3 regions of the uncultured Gulosibacter sp. genome follow, and region 1 is predicted to be linked to each of the others. Evidence: predicted binding sites of a transcription regulator. Region 1 holds the regulator's gene; each other region holds the start of a gene.
What was found. The regulator HrcA, encoded in region 1, represses chaperone genes, less so after heat shock. The targets are predictions, from matches to a motif close to TTNGCACTCGNNNNNNNCGAGTGCNAA.
Positions count from the first base shown of each region.

Region 1 (5,253 bases):
CCGCGCGCATGCCCTGCCCGTTCAACAGTTCAATCTGTTCACCCACCCGCAGGCGCGCTACTTTCACCGCGTGTCGCGCCTCATCACCGTCAACGGTGATTTGCTCGCCGGCAGCGGTATCGGCGAGCCACTCCACCAGATACGCGTGTGCCATTAGCGCCCGAATCGTTCCCGCATCTTCGAGAACAAACCGTGTTTCGTGGCTGCGAGTTTAGGTTTGGCTGAATTGCGGTCGCGTTCGGCAAACTCGCGCAGCAGCTGCTTTTGTCGGCCATCGAGCTTCGTCGGAGTGATCACCTGCACGGTTACCTTCACATCACCGCGCTGGGTCGATTGTAGGCGGGTGATGCCGCGCCCAGCCACGGTGAGCACCTCGCCCGACTGTACTCCGGCGGGGATATCGAGTTCGATATCCCCGCCGAGTCCCGGCAGCGTAACGTGCGCGCCGAGCACCGCGTCAACCATGCCCACTTCGAGCAGGCATTCGAGATCGTCGTCCGAACGATGCCAAACCTCATGATCGCGAACCCGAATCTCAAGATACAGATCGGCATTGGTGCCACCCGCGGGGCCTGCCTCCCCCTGACCGGGAAGCCGGATACGCAGACCAGAGTCAACGCCCGCGGGAACATCAACCGGAATCGTGGTGCGCGCCCGCACTCGACCCTGGCCGTGGCAGGTGTTGCAGTGTTTGTCGATCACCGTGCCGTAGCCGTGGCAGGTGCCGCACGGTGAGGCGGTGATCACCGGCCCGAGCACCGAACGCACCTGGCGGCGCACCTCACCGGCACCGCCACATTCTGAACAGGTCTTCGGTGACACGCCGTCGGCGCAGCAGGTCCCGTCACAATCGGGGCAGCGTTCAGCGGTGTTGACCTCAATATCGCGGTGCGTGCCAAACATCACCTCGTGCAGGTCGAGATCGACGTGCACCAGCGCATCCTGTCCGCGCTGCGCACGCGACCGCGGACCGCGACCACCCGCTGCACCACCAAAGAAAGCGTCGAAAATATCACCAAAGCCGAAGCCGCCGCCGGCGCTCGGTCCGGCATCGTACTGTCGCCGGCGCTGCGGGTCACCGAGCGTGTCGTAGGCCGCGGTTACATCCTTGAACTTCTCGGCAGCTTCTGGTGACGGGTTCACATCGGGATGCAGCTGCCGCGCAAGCTTGCGATAGGCCCTCTTGATTTCGTCCTGGCTCGCATCACGGGCAACACCGAGGGTTTCGTAGAAATCTGCCAAGTTAAACGGCTCCTCATAACTGTGGTTGAAAGGGGGTGCAACGTTCGGTCTACAGTGCGGAGCGGATCAATCGTGGATGTCGTCGATCAGCCGCGAGAGATATCGGGCAACCGCACGCACCGCGGCAATATTGTTTGAGTAGTCCATTCGTGTTGGGCCCAGAAGTCCCACGCGCGCCGCACCACCCTCCGCTCGATACTGGGTCGCTACCACGCTCGCCTCTTCAAGCGTGGCGTCTTCATGTTCGTGACCGATAGATACCGCCACCTCGCGGTCGTTGATATCGAGTTCGGTGAATAGGCGAAGCAGCACCACCTGCTCTTCGATAGCTTCCAAAAGCGGCAGGATGGTCGAAAAGTCTCGTTCTGAACGTGCCAGGTTTGCGGCACCCGCGATCACTAGGCGGTGATGCTGATTCGCCAGCACCTGGTCAACGAGTGCGGCGGCCAGCGGGGTGCCCGCTGCCACATCTTCAGGTGTGAGAAACTCATCGGGGTTGCGCAGCAGCGCCGCCGCATCCCGGAGCGGTTTGCCCACCAGCTGTTCGTTGAATCGATCCCGCAACCGAGTAAGCAGCTCGGCAGTGGCGGGCGCGGGCAGTTCGGTAATACGCTGCTCGACGCGACCGCTATCGGTAATCAGCACCGTGAGCACCCGCCGCTCGTGCAGCGGCACGAGCTCAATACGGTGCACATCAGTGTTTAACAGCGACGGCAGGTGTCCAATGGCAACCGATCCCGTGAGCTGAGCGAGCATTCGCACCGATCGGTCAAGCAATTGCTCGGGGTCGAGAGTGCCGGCCATAAATTGCGAAATCGCCCGACGTTGCGCCGGTGATAGCGGGCGCACCTCGGCCAACCGGTCAACGAACACGCGGTACCCCTTGTCGGTCGGGATACGTCCCGACGAGGTGTGCGGGGCCGTGATGAGTTCAGCCTCTTCGAGCACCGACATATCGTTTCGAATCGTTGCCGCCGACACATTAAATCCGTGCCGATCAACAATCCGTTGCGACCCTACCGGTTCGCTGGTGGCCACATAGTCCCCGACAATTGCGCGCAGCACCTCGAGGCTCCGCTCGGTAATCATCAGTTCACCACCGTTCTGAGTTTGCACTCCAACACGTTGACTGCCAATTGTACGCCGCCAGATGGGTACATTGGCCGTTTCGCTGCCCGCGTAACTGACAACTGGGCTCGCTGCTCGACACACTGCTCGTGTTAGCTGTAACGAAACCGATCCGCAGCGGAAGGACAATTCAAGATGACTTCGACTCCCGACCAGTCGCAGCCCGGCAACGGCTCCCAGCCGCAGACCCCCTACGGCGTCGGCCAGCACGGTCAGCCGGGTCAACCGCCATCGACGAACCCCAATACCTCGCTCATCTGGGGCCACCTGTTGAACCTCGTCTCGGTGATCGGCCCGCTCGTGTACTGGCTCGCAACGCGCGAAACCAGTGAAGCTCACGACCGCGAGGGGAAAGAGGCCCTCAATTGGGGCATCACCGTGACAATCGCCTCGATTGCCTGCGGCATACTCTCCGTCATCCCGGTTATCGGCGGGATCATAGGCGGCATCCTGCTCAGTGCCGTGTGGCTAATCAATGTCATCTTCGCGATCTACGCGACCATTGAAACCAGCAACAACGGCGGCTACCGCTACCCGTTCACATTGAACCTCGTGCAGTAGTCACCGCACACTTCACAAAGTGGGTCGCGAACTCGACAGTTCGCAACCCATTTTTGTGTATTTCACCCCATCATTATGAGTAATGGCACGAGTATGTCTAGGCGAGGGTGCGCGCCACCACGTCTGCCAGCAGCCGTCCGCGCAGCGTCAGTACGATCCGGCCCCGCATCGCCGCCGCCGCATCCACCAACCCATCAGCAATGAGTTCTGGCACGCGCGAACGGTCAGGTAGCTCGATAACCGGCAACCCCTCGCGCAACCGGGTACGTAGCAGCACCCGCTCAAGGGTGCGTTCTTGCGCGCCGAGCACCTCCCTACCCTGAGCGGGTGAGACTCCCGCTGTGAGCCGGTCACCATATGCGGCCGGGTGCTTCACGTTCCAAAACCTTACTCCGTCAACGTGGCTGTGCGCGCCGGGCCCGAAACCCCACCAATCGGTGTCGTGCCAGTAGGCCAGATTATGTCGCGACGGATGTTTACCGCCGAGCGACCAGTTTGAGATCTCGTACCATTCGAATCCGGCCTCGCCCAATCGCGCATCAGCGAGTTCATACATATCGGCCTGCAGATCATCGCTAACCGGGGCGAGTTCGCCGCAGCGGATGCGCCGAGCCAGGGCCGTGCCGGGCTCCACGATGAGCGCATACGCAGAAATGTGGGTGGGTTCTAGGGCAATTGCCGCCTTCAGCGAACACTCCCAATCGGTGAGTGTTTCTCCGGGGGCACCGTAGATGAGGTCGACCGAGGTTTCCAATCCGGCCGCTTTCGCCGCTGCCACCACCTCGGGCACCCGTTCGGGTGTGTGCGTGCGATCGAGCGTTGCGAGCACGCTCGGCACAGCCGACTGCATTCCAAAACTCACCCGGGTTACACCGCCAGCGCGCAGTGCGGCAAGTTTTTCGGCATCCACGGTGTCGGGATTCGCTTCGACGGTCACCTCGGCATCCGAAGCAATGCCAAACGTGTCGCGCAGCGCCCACAGCACAGCAATCAGATCGTCGGCGGGTAGGAGTGTCGGTGTACCGCCGCCGAAAAAGACGGTCGAAAGCGGTTCGTGATGTCCCGCGCGTTTCAGCACACCGTGCGCCAGTGCGATCTCGCGTAGCACCGAATCAGCGTAGTTACCGCGACTCACCGAACCGAGCTCTTCAGCGGTGTAGGTGTTGAAATCACAGTAGCCGCAGCGCACCCGACAAAACGGAATATGCACATAGGCACCGAACTGGCGACCCGCCGACACTGATTCTAGCGGTAGCGCACCGTCGGCGGGTACCGGTTCTCCCACCGGCGGCGAGCTAGGGGGCAACGCGACCGTTCTTGTCGAAGGCCTCGGCCGTTACCGGCATCAGTTCGCGCCAGAACGATTCCATTTTTTCGGCCACCATCTCGATCTCTCGCTGTGGGAATGACGGGAACGTTGAGTCGTCTCGCTTGGTGCGCAGCGAGAGAAAGTTCATCAACGAACGCGAGTTCATGGTGACGTACATGCTCGAGTAGATGTTCACTGGCAATACCGAACGGGCCACCTCGCGTGCAACCCCTGCCGCAAGCATCCGCTGATACGACTCATACGAACGGATAGACGACTCGCGAATTTCGAGTTCTACCAGCTCGTGCTGTTCGGGGGTGCCGGGAAAGAATTCGTACTTACCGGGGCGCCCCTCCTGCACGAGCATACGGTCGCGGTTCGGCACGTAAAACACCGGACGCAGCTGCCGATAGCGGCCCGACTCTTCGTTATAGCTTGCCATCCGGTGTCGTTGAAACTCACGGAACACAAAAATTGGCGCGGAAACATAGAACGTCATTGAGTTGTGCTCGAACGGAGTGCCGTGCCGGTCGCGCATCAAAAAGTTAATGAGCCCGAGGTCACGTTTGGCGAGCTCTCCCGATTCCGTGGCCTGCGCATCAGTTACCAGGGTCTGCTCACCCACCGTCGAGACGCGGGCCGAGTACAGCACATCGCTATCACTTGCCTGGGCACGAACCAACTCAACAGTTACATCATCACGGAATTCAATCGCGTCACTCACGCCCACAGCCTACCCTGCCTGTTGGCGCTCGGCATGCTCCAAGCTGATCGCCTGCCGCATTGCGGCACGGGCACGATGCGAGTCACCCGCCGCTCGGTAGGCGAGCGAAAGCCGTGCCCACGCAGCCCACGCTTGTGGAGTTGCCTCTACCTCGTTCTTCCACCGTTCGAAGTCAGCATCGGCAGCTTGACGTACCACACGCCCGCTGGGGCGCTTTGGCAGGTCGTCTTCGGGCAGTTCATGGGCCTCGGCCAGCTGTTGCAACAAACGATTTCCTTGCATCGCAAAC
Region 1 is NZ_CAUPDE010000001.1:225,846-231,098, forward strand. Features, by position in the region: gene RQ865_RS01060 (16S rRNA (uracil(1498)-N(3))-methyltransferase) at 1-154, opposite strand, end outside; gene dnaJ (molecular chaperone DnaJ) at 154-1,242, opposite strand; gene hrcA (heat-inducible transcriptional repressor HrcA) at 1,309-2,331, opposite strand; gene RQ865_RS01075 (DUF4870 domain-containing protein) at 2,506-2,931, shown strand; gene hemW (radical SAM family heme chaperone HemW) at 3,029-4,216, opposite strand; gene thyX (FAD-dependent thymidylate synthase) at 4,227-4,964, opposite strand; gene RQ865_RS01090 (hypothetical protein) at 4,974-5,253, opposite strand, start outside.

Region 2 (5,253 bases), on a different contig from region 1:
TCCGCCCAGTGGGTGAAAAGATTGCACAAAAATCGCCGCGGGCGGCAGACGGATTGCAACCGTCTACCGCCCGCGGCGGTCACCGCAAAAACTTGGTTAGAAGTCCATGCCTGCGGTCGGGTCGGCAGCCGGAGCAGCACTCGGCGGAACCGGCTTGTCGGCAACGACAGCCTCGGTGGTGAGGAACAGACCAGCGATCGAAGCTGCGTTCTGCAGCGCCGAACGGGTCACCTTCACCGGGTCAAGGATGCCGGTTTCGATCATGTCGACATACTCTCCAGTTGCGGCGTTGAGGCCGTGGCCCGCGCTGAGGCCGCGAACCTTCTCGGCAACCACACCGGCTTCGAGGCCAGCGTTGATCGAGATCTGCTTGAGCGGAGCGTCGAGGGTGGCGCGCACGATGGCGGCACCGGTTGCTTCGTCACCCTCAAGCTCAAGCGCGTCGATAACGGAACCTGCCTGAGCGAGTGCAACACCACCACCGGCGACGATGCCCTCTTCGACGGCGGCCTTGGCGTTACGCACGGCGTCTTCGATGCGGTGCTTGCGCTCTTTCAGCTCAACCTCGGTGGCCGCACCGGCCTTGATCACGGCAACGCCGCCGGCGAGCTTGGCCAGACGCTCCTGCAGCTTCTCGCGGTCGTAGTCTGAGTCGCTGTTTTCGATCTCGGCCTTAATCTGCGCAACGCGACCCTCGATCTGCTCCTGGGCGCCAGCGCCCTGGATGATGGTGGTCTCGTCTTTGGTGATTACCACCTTGCGAGCCTGGCCGAGCATGTCGAGCGTTGCGTTCTCGAGCTTGAGGCCGACCTCTTCCGAGATGACCTGACCACCGGTGAGGATGGCGATGTCTTGCAGCATGGCCTTGCGGCGGTCGCCGAAGCCGGGCGCCTTCACAGCAACCGACTTGAAGATGCCGCGGATCTTGTTCACCACGAGCGTGGCAAGCGCTTCGCCGTCAACATCCTCGGCGATGATGAGCAGCTGCTTGCCAGCCTGCATCACCTTGTCAACAACCGGCAGGAGGTCTTTAACGTTCGAGATCTTGCTGTTGGCGATGAGGATGTAGGGGTCTTCGAAGACTGCTTCCTGACGTTCAGCGTCGGTCACGAAGTACTGCGAGAGGTAGCCCTTGTCGAAGCGCATACCCTCGGTGAGTTCGAGGGTGGTGCCGAAGGTGTTCGACTCTTCGACAGTGACCACGCCCTCCTTGCCGACGGTGTCGATAGCTTCGGCGATGATCTGGCCGATTTCAGGGTCGGCAGCCGAGATCGATGCGGTTGCCGCGATCTGGTCTTTGGTTTCAACTTCCTTGGCCGAATCGAGCAGGTGCTCGGTGACAGCGGCAACGGCCTTGTCGATACCGCGCTTAACCGACACCGGGTCGGCGCCAGCGGCTACGTTGCGCAGGCCTTCTCGCACGAGAGCCTGAGCGAGCACGGTGGCAGTGGTGGTGCCGTCACCGGCGACATCGTCAGTCTTCTTAGCAACTTCCTTGACGAGCTCGGCACCGATCTTCTCAAACGGGTCTTCGAGTTCGATTTCCTTGGCAATCGAGACACCGTCGTTGGTGATGGTGGGGGCACCCCACTTCTTCTCGAGCACAACGTTGCGGCCGCGGGGGCCGAGGGTCACCTTAACGGTGTCGGCGAGTACGTTTAGGCCACGTTCGAGACCGCGACGGGCCTCTTCATCAAAGGTGATGATCTTCGACATAAGTTCTTGGGTCCTTTCCCGGACGGAAGCTATCGGTCCTGGCAATTTGCACTCACAAGATCCGAGTGCCAGCACCCATATTTGCACTCGCTACCTGAGAGTGCAAGCTGAGCCGGGCGCTTGCGCCGATGGCGAACAGGGCGAGGCTATGCCGCATCCAGGCTGGTGTTTCAGGGCTCAGCGACTGCTCTGCACCGGGGCACACACAACCCAAAATTAGGCCGGCAAACGTCACCGCGGCTGCCCGGCCTCGGCAACGCAACTATGAATTGGCGAGCCGCACTTGCTCGGCCTGCGATCCCTTCGGCCCGTCAACAATGGTGAACTCCACCCGCTGGCCCTCATCCAGGGTGCGGAATCCCTCCATCTCAATCGACTTGTAGTGCACGAACACATCTGGCGCGTTCTCTTCATCAAGAGTGATGAATCCGAAGCCCTTCTCGGCGTTGAACCACTTGACTGTTCCGGTTGCCATAGGGCCGCCCATCCTGTCGCCTGTTGTTTGCCGCTACCCAATCGGCAGCCGACTCGATCATCCTGAAGCTATTGCGCCCAGGTGTGCCGAGCGTGTCTGCACGGCAAGCAACAGTTGAACGTTGAGCAAATATCCGGGCCGAAACGTCCCCGGACGCAGCCCGTGACGGCCAGCCGAGCGGCTCTACTCCCCGAGCAGGCCGATCGAGTCGTCACCGAGCACCACCACCACGGTGCCGGGTTCGGCATATTCGGGGTTCACCGCAGCCGACCCGAAACCCAACGTCACCACGACCGCCTCGGCGGTGGGAAGTTCGTCTTCGACAGCGACATACACCATGGTGACAGGGTTGTCGTAGCTATCGGCGTCAGCCACATAGCCGACATTCCAGCCATCGGCGGTTAGCCGGTCGCTGCCAGCGGTGGCGAGTCCACCCGTACCCTCACCGTTGAGCACCGTGACCGGCATCGTCTTGTCTGGTTCAGGAGTGGTCTCGGTTGGAGTGGGCGTGGGTGTGGGCGCCGCTGAAGCAGTTTGTGTGGGTTCGGCCTTGTTCTCTCCGAGCGAGGCTGTGAACTGCACCTGACGGTCAATCGCCCACATCACCCCAACACCGATCGCCACCAACACCAGCACCGAGGCCAGTGCAATCAGCCACGAACCCAGCTTCGAAAGCCGGGTGCGCGGCGCACGGTGGGCACCGCGACGCTGCACCGACTTCGGAAACTCATCGAATCGATCTTTGGGGTAGTTCGCCAAGCTCGTGAATCCTTTACTGGGCTGCCTGCTTATTGGGCTAACCGTGCCGAGGTGCCAGTACGGCGCGCACGTGTCTGGTCTCGTCGCTGCTGTAGCCGCCGCACCAACAGCGGATTGGCGCGCAGGGCCGCGGGAGCATCAATCAGCGTACTCAAGGTCTGGTAGTAGCGAGCTGAGGTTAGCCCGAACTCTCGCCTGAGCAGGTCTTCTTTTGCTCGCGTGTGTTGCGGGTGCGACTCTTCGAAAGCCAGCAGCTGCATTTCTAGCTCGGTCAGCTCCACAGTCGCCTCCTTCCTCGAGCATGTTTTTTGAAGTTTACTCCGCACTACCCGACGCAAATCAATTGCCGCGCGGTATCGTGCGAGACAGCTTTTCTGTTTCTGTCTTCCACCGAAAGCGAGTGCCATGAACGCATCCGAACGCAGCGACGAACAGTGGCGTGAAATCCTTGATGCCAGCGCCTACCACGTGCTGCGCGAGGCCGGCACCGAGCGGCCATTCAGCGGCGAATACAACGAGCATTGGGAACCGGGCCACTATGTGTGCCGCGGATGCGGCAACGAGCTATTTCGTGCCGAAACAAAATTCGATGCCGGATGCGGCTGGCCGAGTTTCTGGGAGCCGCTGCGGCCCGAGGCGGTTACCGAGCATGAAGACAATTCGCTGGGCATGCGCCGGGTCGAGATTCGCTGCGCGGAGTGTGACGGGCACCTCGGGCATGTGTTCCCCGACGGTTTCGGCACCCCTACCGGCAGCCGCTACTGCATGAACTCGGTGGCGCTACGCTTTGTGCCCGATGGCGAGGCCGCGCAGTAGCGGCACGCTTAATTATCGCTTTGGGGCCGCCCTTGCTGACCGCCTGTGCCCGGGTAAGTGAGTTCAGCGAAAGATTTTGGGGCTTCGATAGCGTATAGCGCCTCGAAGCCCCAAAATCTTCCGAGTTGCTCACTGTCTCTACGCTTCCAGATGCTTGAATCGGCACATGTTGACGCTCGAAGAACTCTTCCCGCCGTATCAGCTCCATATCCGCTGCGGTGATGTCGAGATGCGAGTGCTACGCGACGACGATATCCCCGAGGTTGTGGAGCTCATCCGCAGCGGGATCACCGATGCCAACTTGCCGATGCCGTTTCTTGCAGACTGGCATGCGCTGCCGTTTCAGCTGGGAGTTGCTAACCAACAACCCGCCCACTCTCTGAGCTGGTGGTGGCAGCAGCGGGCAACTGTAGCTGCCGATAACTGGAAGCTGCCGCTGATTGTGCGCTCTGGCGGAGCAGCCGTCGGAATACAGGATGTGATGGCGGAATACTTTCCGCTGCGACGCAGCATCGAGTCGGGGTCATGGCTCGCCGCCAAGTGGCATGGACAGGGCATTGGCACACGCATGCGGCAAATGGTGGTGGCGCTTGCCTTCGACGAGTTTGATGCACTCGAGTGCCGCTCCGGCTATATCGAAGGGAATGCCGCGTCGGCCGCAGTCAGCCGCAAGACCGGCTACGTCGATGTCGGTGCTCGCCGAATCGTGCAGCGGATTGATGGCGAGCTGGTGGGTGTCATCGAGCATGAAGTGTGTGTGACGCCGGCGACGTTCATCCGTCCGACCGAGTCGATCGAGATCACCGGCGCCGAGACGCTGCGCCGCTTCTTCAGGATAGAACGCTTTTAGTCCGCGCGACCAGGACCTTTTCTTGGAGCCCGCTACAGGACTCGAACCTGCGACCTGCTGTTTACAAGACAGCTGCTCTACCAACTGAGCTAAGCGGGCATCTCGTCAATATTAGCCCGTCTTGCACGGCTTCGTTACCCACCGTCGAGCACGCGCTTATTACACGCCCGCGTAACAGCGGGGGCCGTTCAGGCCGGGGCCGCTAGCATGTATCCCTATGGCTGCAGTGACGTTCAAAGGCGTAACCCGCCGCTTCCCCGGCGCGAATGAAAACGCCGTGGATGCACTCGATCTTGAAATTGCCGACGGCGAGTTTCTCGTGTTGGTTGGCCCGTCGGGATGCGGTAAGTCGACGACGCTGCGCATGCTTGCCGGTCTCGACCCGGTGGATGAGGGCGAAATTTTTGTCGGCGATCAGAACGTCACCGACACCGCCCCCGAAAATCGCGATATCGCGATGGTGTTCCAAAACTACGCGCTGTACCCGCATATGACAGTGGCGAACAATATGGGGTTTGGGCTGCGCACTCGCAAAACTCCGAAGGCCGAGATTGAGGCGCGTGTGCGCGAGGTGGCCAAGATGCTTGATCTTGAAGACCTGCTCGACCGGCAGCCGTCAGATCTTTCGGGTGGTCAG
Region 2 is NZ_CAUPDE010000008.1:29,852-35,104, forward strand. Features, by position in the region: gene groL (chaperonin GroEL) at 97-1,716, opposite strand; gene RQ865_RS06375 (cold-shock protein) at 1,979-2,191, opposite strand; gene RQ865_RS06380 (LytR C-terminal domain-containing protein) at 2,375-2,950, opposite strand; gene RQ865_RS06385 (DUF3263 domain-containing protein) at 2,980-3,231, opposite strand; gene msrB (peptide-methionine (R)-S-oxide reductase MsrB) at 3,356-3,766, shown strand; gene RQ865_RS06395 (GNAT family protein) at 3,933-4,616, shown strand; tRNA gene RQ865_RS06400 (tRNA-Thr) at 4,640-4,715, opposite strand; gene RQ865_RS06405 (sn-glycerol-3-phosphate ABC transporter ATP-binding protein UgpC) at 4,834-5,253, shown strand, end outside.
Region 2: the regulator HrcA is predicted to act here: its motif matches at 1,762-1,788, upstream of groL (chaperonin GroEL).

Region 3 (5,253 bases), on a different contig from region 1:
CCGGTGTCGAACTGAATGAAATCGATGCGGTTGCCGTTACCGCGGGGCCTGGCCTTGCCGGCGCACTCATGGTGGGGGTGGGGGCTGCCAAGGCACTCGCAGCAGCCACCGGCAAGCCGCTGTACGGCGTCAACCACCTGGTTGGGCACGTTGCTGCCGACCTTTTGCGTGACGAGGGCGCCGCCATCGAATTTCCCGCGATCGCGCTGCTGGTTTCAGGCGGCCACACTTCACTCATCCGAGTGGATTCGCTCACTGGCGACTCTCGGCTGCTGGGCGAAACTATTGATGATGCCGCTGGCGAAGCATTCGACAAGGTGGCGCGCGTGCTCGGTCTGCCGTATCCTGGCGGCCCGCATATCGACCGCGTTGCCGCCGACGGCAACGCCACAGCCTTCAGCTTCCCGCGCGGGTTGACGCATCCCAAAGATCGTGACCGGCACCGGTTCGATTTCTCGTTTTCGGGGCTCAAAACCTCGGTGGCGCGCACAGTCGAGGGGTATGCGGATCGTGGCGAAACAGTGCCGCTTGCGGATATTGCCGCAAGCTTCCGCGAAGCCGTGGCCGATGTGCTGCTCACCAAAGCGCTCGACGCCTGCCAGCACGAAGGTATCCCGCGACTGCTACTCGGTGGCGGTGTGGTGGCTAACGCCCGCGTGCGCGAGCTCGCCGAACAGCGCTGCGCAGCAGCCGGTGTGTCGCTGCATGTACCGCCGCTTTCGCTATGCACCGATAATGGCGCCATGATCGCTGCTCTCGGAGCCGAACTCGTCGCGGCCGGGCGCGCACCATCACCGGTGAGCTTTGCTGCCGATTCAACCCTGCCGATGACCTGCGCCCAGGTGATTGTGGGAGCGGCAGAACTGACCTCGACAACCAGCCCAGAAGTCGAAACGACACGGTAAACTCCTCAGACTTTTGTGTGATCCGCAAACCGGCAGCAGCATTACCGGCGAGTTGCAAACTTTTACCTCATAAGATGACGACGACGAACAGTGTTACCTGGAGGCGTGATGACGGCATCGAACGAACGATCGCAGAACCCCATGCCGGCGAACGAGCCCGAAATCGATGAAGTGATCCACCTTAACGAGGAGGATGCTAGCGAAGCGGCCGTTCCCGCAGCCGGCGGCACATTTGGGGTTACTGACGAAGATTCGGGTTACGGTGCCGCCAGCGGCGCCCACCCGGTTAACCCGGCCGGCGATGCGGCGGTCGCAGCAGACGACCGCATCGAGCGCGCCCGGCCCATGCTTCCCGAAACCGGTGCTGAACCCTCAACCGTTGACGCTGTGGTGCGTGACGGCAACCGCGAAGTTCCCGCAGCCGGCGGCACGTTTGGTGTCACCGAAGACAACTCCGGCTACCAGGCACCAGGGCAGCGGGCGTTTATGCCCGAACGCGCACGCGAACAAGAAATGCCCGGGCTACCTCCCAACGCGGGATACGCTCCCGCAACCGAGGGGCAGTTCGCGCCGACCCAGTATGGTCACGCACCCGCGCAAGCCCCCGTACCGCAGACGGTCGCCTACACCGCGCTCGTGCTCGCAGTTGGCGCACTGGTTGCGCTAATGTTTCCCGGCTCGGCTTGGATCGTTGGCGGGGTGCTCGGGGTCGGAGCCATCGTCGCGGGTGTGATCGGGATGCGTCAATCGAACCGGATGCTGTCGATGCTCGCCACCGGCGGTGGTGCCGTGGCGGTGGCGCTCGCGGTGGCCACACTGGTTGTGCTGTTAATCGTCTAGCTCACCGAGTTTCGCGCGAGCGGCTTTCGGTTGGCTGCGCCCTAGGCGCGTTCAGCGAGGATGGCTACGCGCCGTTCGCCCAGCCGCGTGCAGATGAGCGTGGCCGACCCGTGGCCCTTTAATTGCAGCTTGCGACGGAAATCCTGCGGGTCGATATCAACCCCGCGCACCTTAATCTCGAGCGTGCCAATCTCGCGCTCTTGCAGTTCACGCTTGAGTGTGGCGATATCGAGTTTGAACTGCTCGAGCACCCGAAATGATTTAGCAAACGGGGTTTCGACGGCCCCATCCGTGGTGATCCAAGCAATCTGCGGGGCAATCATCCGGCCACCAAACTGCGCCGCCAACTGGCCAATGAAACGGCCGCGAATAATGGCCGCATCCGGTTCATGCAGCCATGCCCCCAGCTCGCCGACAGCGGCATCGGGCACCGCATCTGCAATTGAGGTCGCCGCGGTCATCTCGCCGGTGCCGCTCGCCGAAATCAGTAGTGCGCTGCGACGCACCCGGTCACGGGCGGCCGCACCAAACCACAGGGAACACTCAACAAGATCACCACCCACAGAAACCCACTGCGCCTCGGCGGTGTCAGGAATGAGGTTGTGATCGAGCGCCGGGCCCAGTTTGACTCCTACCGCGCGCGTGCCATCGACGAACCCGAATGCGAACTCGAGCGAGGGCTGCCACTGTGCTGGGTCGCTGAGCCGTACGCTGTCTCCCGGTTCGGTGGCGCCCTCTCGCTGGGCGCGTCGCGCCGGGTCGAGAAATACTCCGTCAAAACCGGTGAGGTCCACATCTTCGGCGCGCGCATGTGCGACAGTGGCGTTGGGGAACAGCGCCAAATTGTGGGTGGCGATCGCCGCCGTCACCTCGTCGGCATCCACCGCCAGCAGTTCAAAGCCCAGGCCAGCGAGTGCCATCGAATCGGCACCGATACCGCATCCCAAATCGGCGACCCGTACGCATCCCGCGTGGCGAAAACGGTTCGCGTGATGAGCGGCAACTTCGAGGCGAGTGGCCTGCGCGAGGCCGTCGCGAGTGAACAGCATCCGCTGCGCAAACTCCCCAAACTTGACGTGTGCCTGCCGGCGCAGTTTGAGCTGTGTCATGATCACCGCCGACTGTCGAGGGGTGGCGCCGGCGCGGCGCAGCGCGCTCACTGCCGAGAGCGCATCACGCCCCGAACCCAGCTTGGCAAACTGGTTGAGCAGCGCGACTGTTTCGGGGGTGAGCAGTGTTCGGGCATCGTCGAGATTCATACTTCTACGCTAATGGCGTACAACGGGGAGCGCGCTCAGTTGGAACCTCCAGGCAACCGGCCGTAAAGTAATCGTTAGCACCCTCAGGGTGAGAGTGCTAAGACTTACCCAGTAAGCATTTCTGCAACGAAAGAGGTCAACTGTGTCGGTGAACATCCAGCCGCTCGAAGATCGCATCCTCATCAAGCAGCTCGAGGCCGAGCAGACCACCGCCTCGGGTCTGGTCATCCCCGACACCGCGAAAGAGAAGCCCCAGGAGGGTGAAGTTGTCGCGGTGGGTCCGGGCCGTTTCGATGACGAAGGCGAGCACCGCATCCCGCTCGATGTCGAAGTCGGTGACAAGGTCATCTACTCGAAGTACGGCGGCACCGAGGTGAAGTACGCGGGTGACACCTACCTGCTGCTGTCGGCACGCGACGTGCTGGCGAAGGTGCTCTAAGCACAAGTGGCTTGCCGATGCGCTGACATCGGCATTCAGACGCGCGGGGCGTCACCGAGTACGGTGGCGCCCCGTTGCATATTTCGGCGACCAAGCTCCCCTTACTCTCGATGCCGCCGGCTGCCCGGCCGACTGCGAAAACCTCTACGATGCATCCATGACGCACCGCAGCGACCGGGCTATCGGCATCACCCACGCACTTTTTGCGTACGGGATCTGGGGCATCCTCCCCATCTATCTGTGGTTTACCCGCCCGACCGGCACACTCGAGCTCATTGCGTGGCGGGTGCTGCTCTCGGTGGTGTTCTGTGCGGGCGTGCTGCAGCTCACACGGCGCTGGTCGCGATTCACTGCACTGCTGCGCGAGCGACGCACGGTGTTGCTGCTGGCGCTAGCGGGAGTGCTGGTGCTTGGCAACTGGCTGCTGTATGTGTGGACGGTTGAGCTGAACAAGCCACTTGAGGGGGCACTTGGCTACTACCTCAACCCGCTCATGTCGATGCTGTTCGGGATGCTCATCTTCGGTGAGCGATTGCGGCCGCTGCAGGTGATGGCGCTCGTGCTCGCAGCCATAGCGGTGGTGGTGCTGATTGTGGGATACGGCTCACCACCCTGGCTGGCGCTTTCAGTTTCGACCACGTTTGCGCTGTATGGCGTGGTGAAAAAAGCGATCAGCGGGCGAGTCGACCCGGTTGCGGGATTCATGCTCGAAACCGTCATGGTGACACCGGTGGCGGTGGTTTTGCTGGCTGTGGTGATTGTGCAGGGGAGTTTTACCTTTGGCACGGTCTCGCTCGGGCACACTGTGGTGCTGCTTTTGGCCGGGGTGATCACGAGCCTGCCGCTGCTACTGTTTGCGTCGGCCGCCGCCAAACTGCCGCTGATCGAAATCGGCTTCTTTCAGTTTTTGGGGCCGACGCTGCAGTTCATTGCCGGGCTCGTGCTGTTTCGCGAACACATGCCGATGGAGCGTTGGATCGCTTTCGCGATTGTGTGGGCGGCGTTGGCGCTGTTCGTGATTGACATGGTGCGCGATCTGCGCGCAAGCCGGAACCTGGTGGTGCCCACTCCCGGTGTCTAGCTCCATGCCGCAAGCTGTGGGTGAGGCTGCGCACACCGACAGCTGCGGGTGCCCGGCGTAAGATGAAAGTCACGCTGTGTATCAACCCGTAGATCCTGGAGCCGAGCAGAATGACCGAGCATAACCCGTTCGCCCTCACCGGACTCACCTACGATGACGTCCTTCTTCTCCCCGAAGAAACCGACGTCATCCCCAGCGAAGTTGACACTACCACCCGGGTAACCCGCAATATCTCGGTCAAGGTGCCGCTGATCTCGGCAGCAATGGACACGGTTACCGAGTCGCGGATGGCGATTGCCATGGCCCGCCAGGGTGGTTTGGGCATCCTGCACCGCAATGTGTCGATCGAAGATCAGGCCGAGATGGTCGACCGTGTGAAGCGTTCTGAGTCGGGCATGATCACCAACCCGGTGACCGCGACCCCCGACATGACCGTCGCCGAGGTTGATGAGATCTGCGGCCAGTACCGTATCTCGGGTTTGCCGGTCGTTGAAGAGGGCAGCAACAAGCTTGTCGGCATCATCTCGAACCGTGACATGCGCTTCGTGCCGATGAGCGAAATGCGCACCACCAGGGTGCGCGAGGTGATGACCTCGCAGCCGCTGATCACCGCCGAGGTCGGTATTGACGGTGACGAAGCGTTTGCGCTGCTCGGTCGCCACCGCATCGAGAAGCTGCCGCTGGTCGATAAAGATGGTGTGCTCAGAGGGCTGATCACCGTTAAAGACT
Region 3 is NZ_CAUPDE010000010.1:72,805-78,057, forward strand. Features, by position in the region: gene tsaD (tRNA (adenosine(37)-N6)-threonylcarbamoyltransferase complex transferase subunit TsaD) at 1-905, shown strand, start outside; gene RQ865_RS07600 (hypothetical protein) at 1,014-1,745, shown strand; gene RQ865_RS07605 (class I SAM-dependent methyltransferase) at 1,787-3,004, opposite strand; gene groES (co-chaperone GroES) at 3,147-3,443, shown strand; gene rarD (EamA family transporter RarD) at 3,601-4,524, shown strand; gene guaB (IMP dehydrogenase) at 4,635-5,253, shown strand, end outside.
Region 3: the regulator HrcA is predicted to act here: its motif matches at 3,079-3,105, upstream of groES (co-chaperone GroES).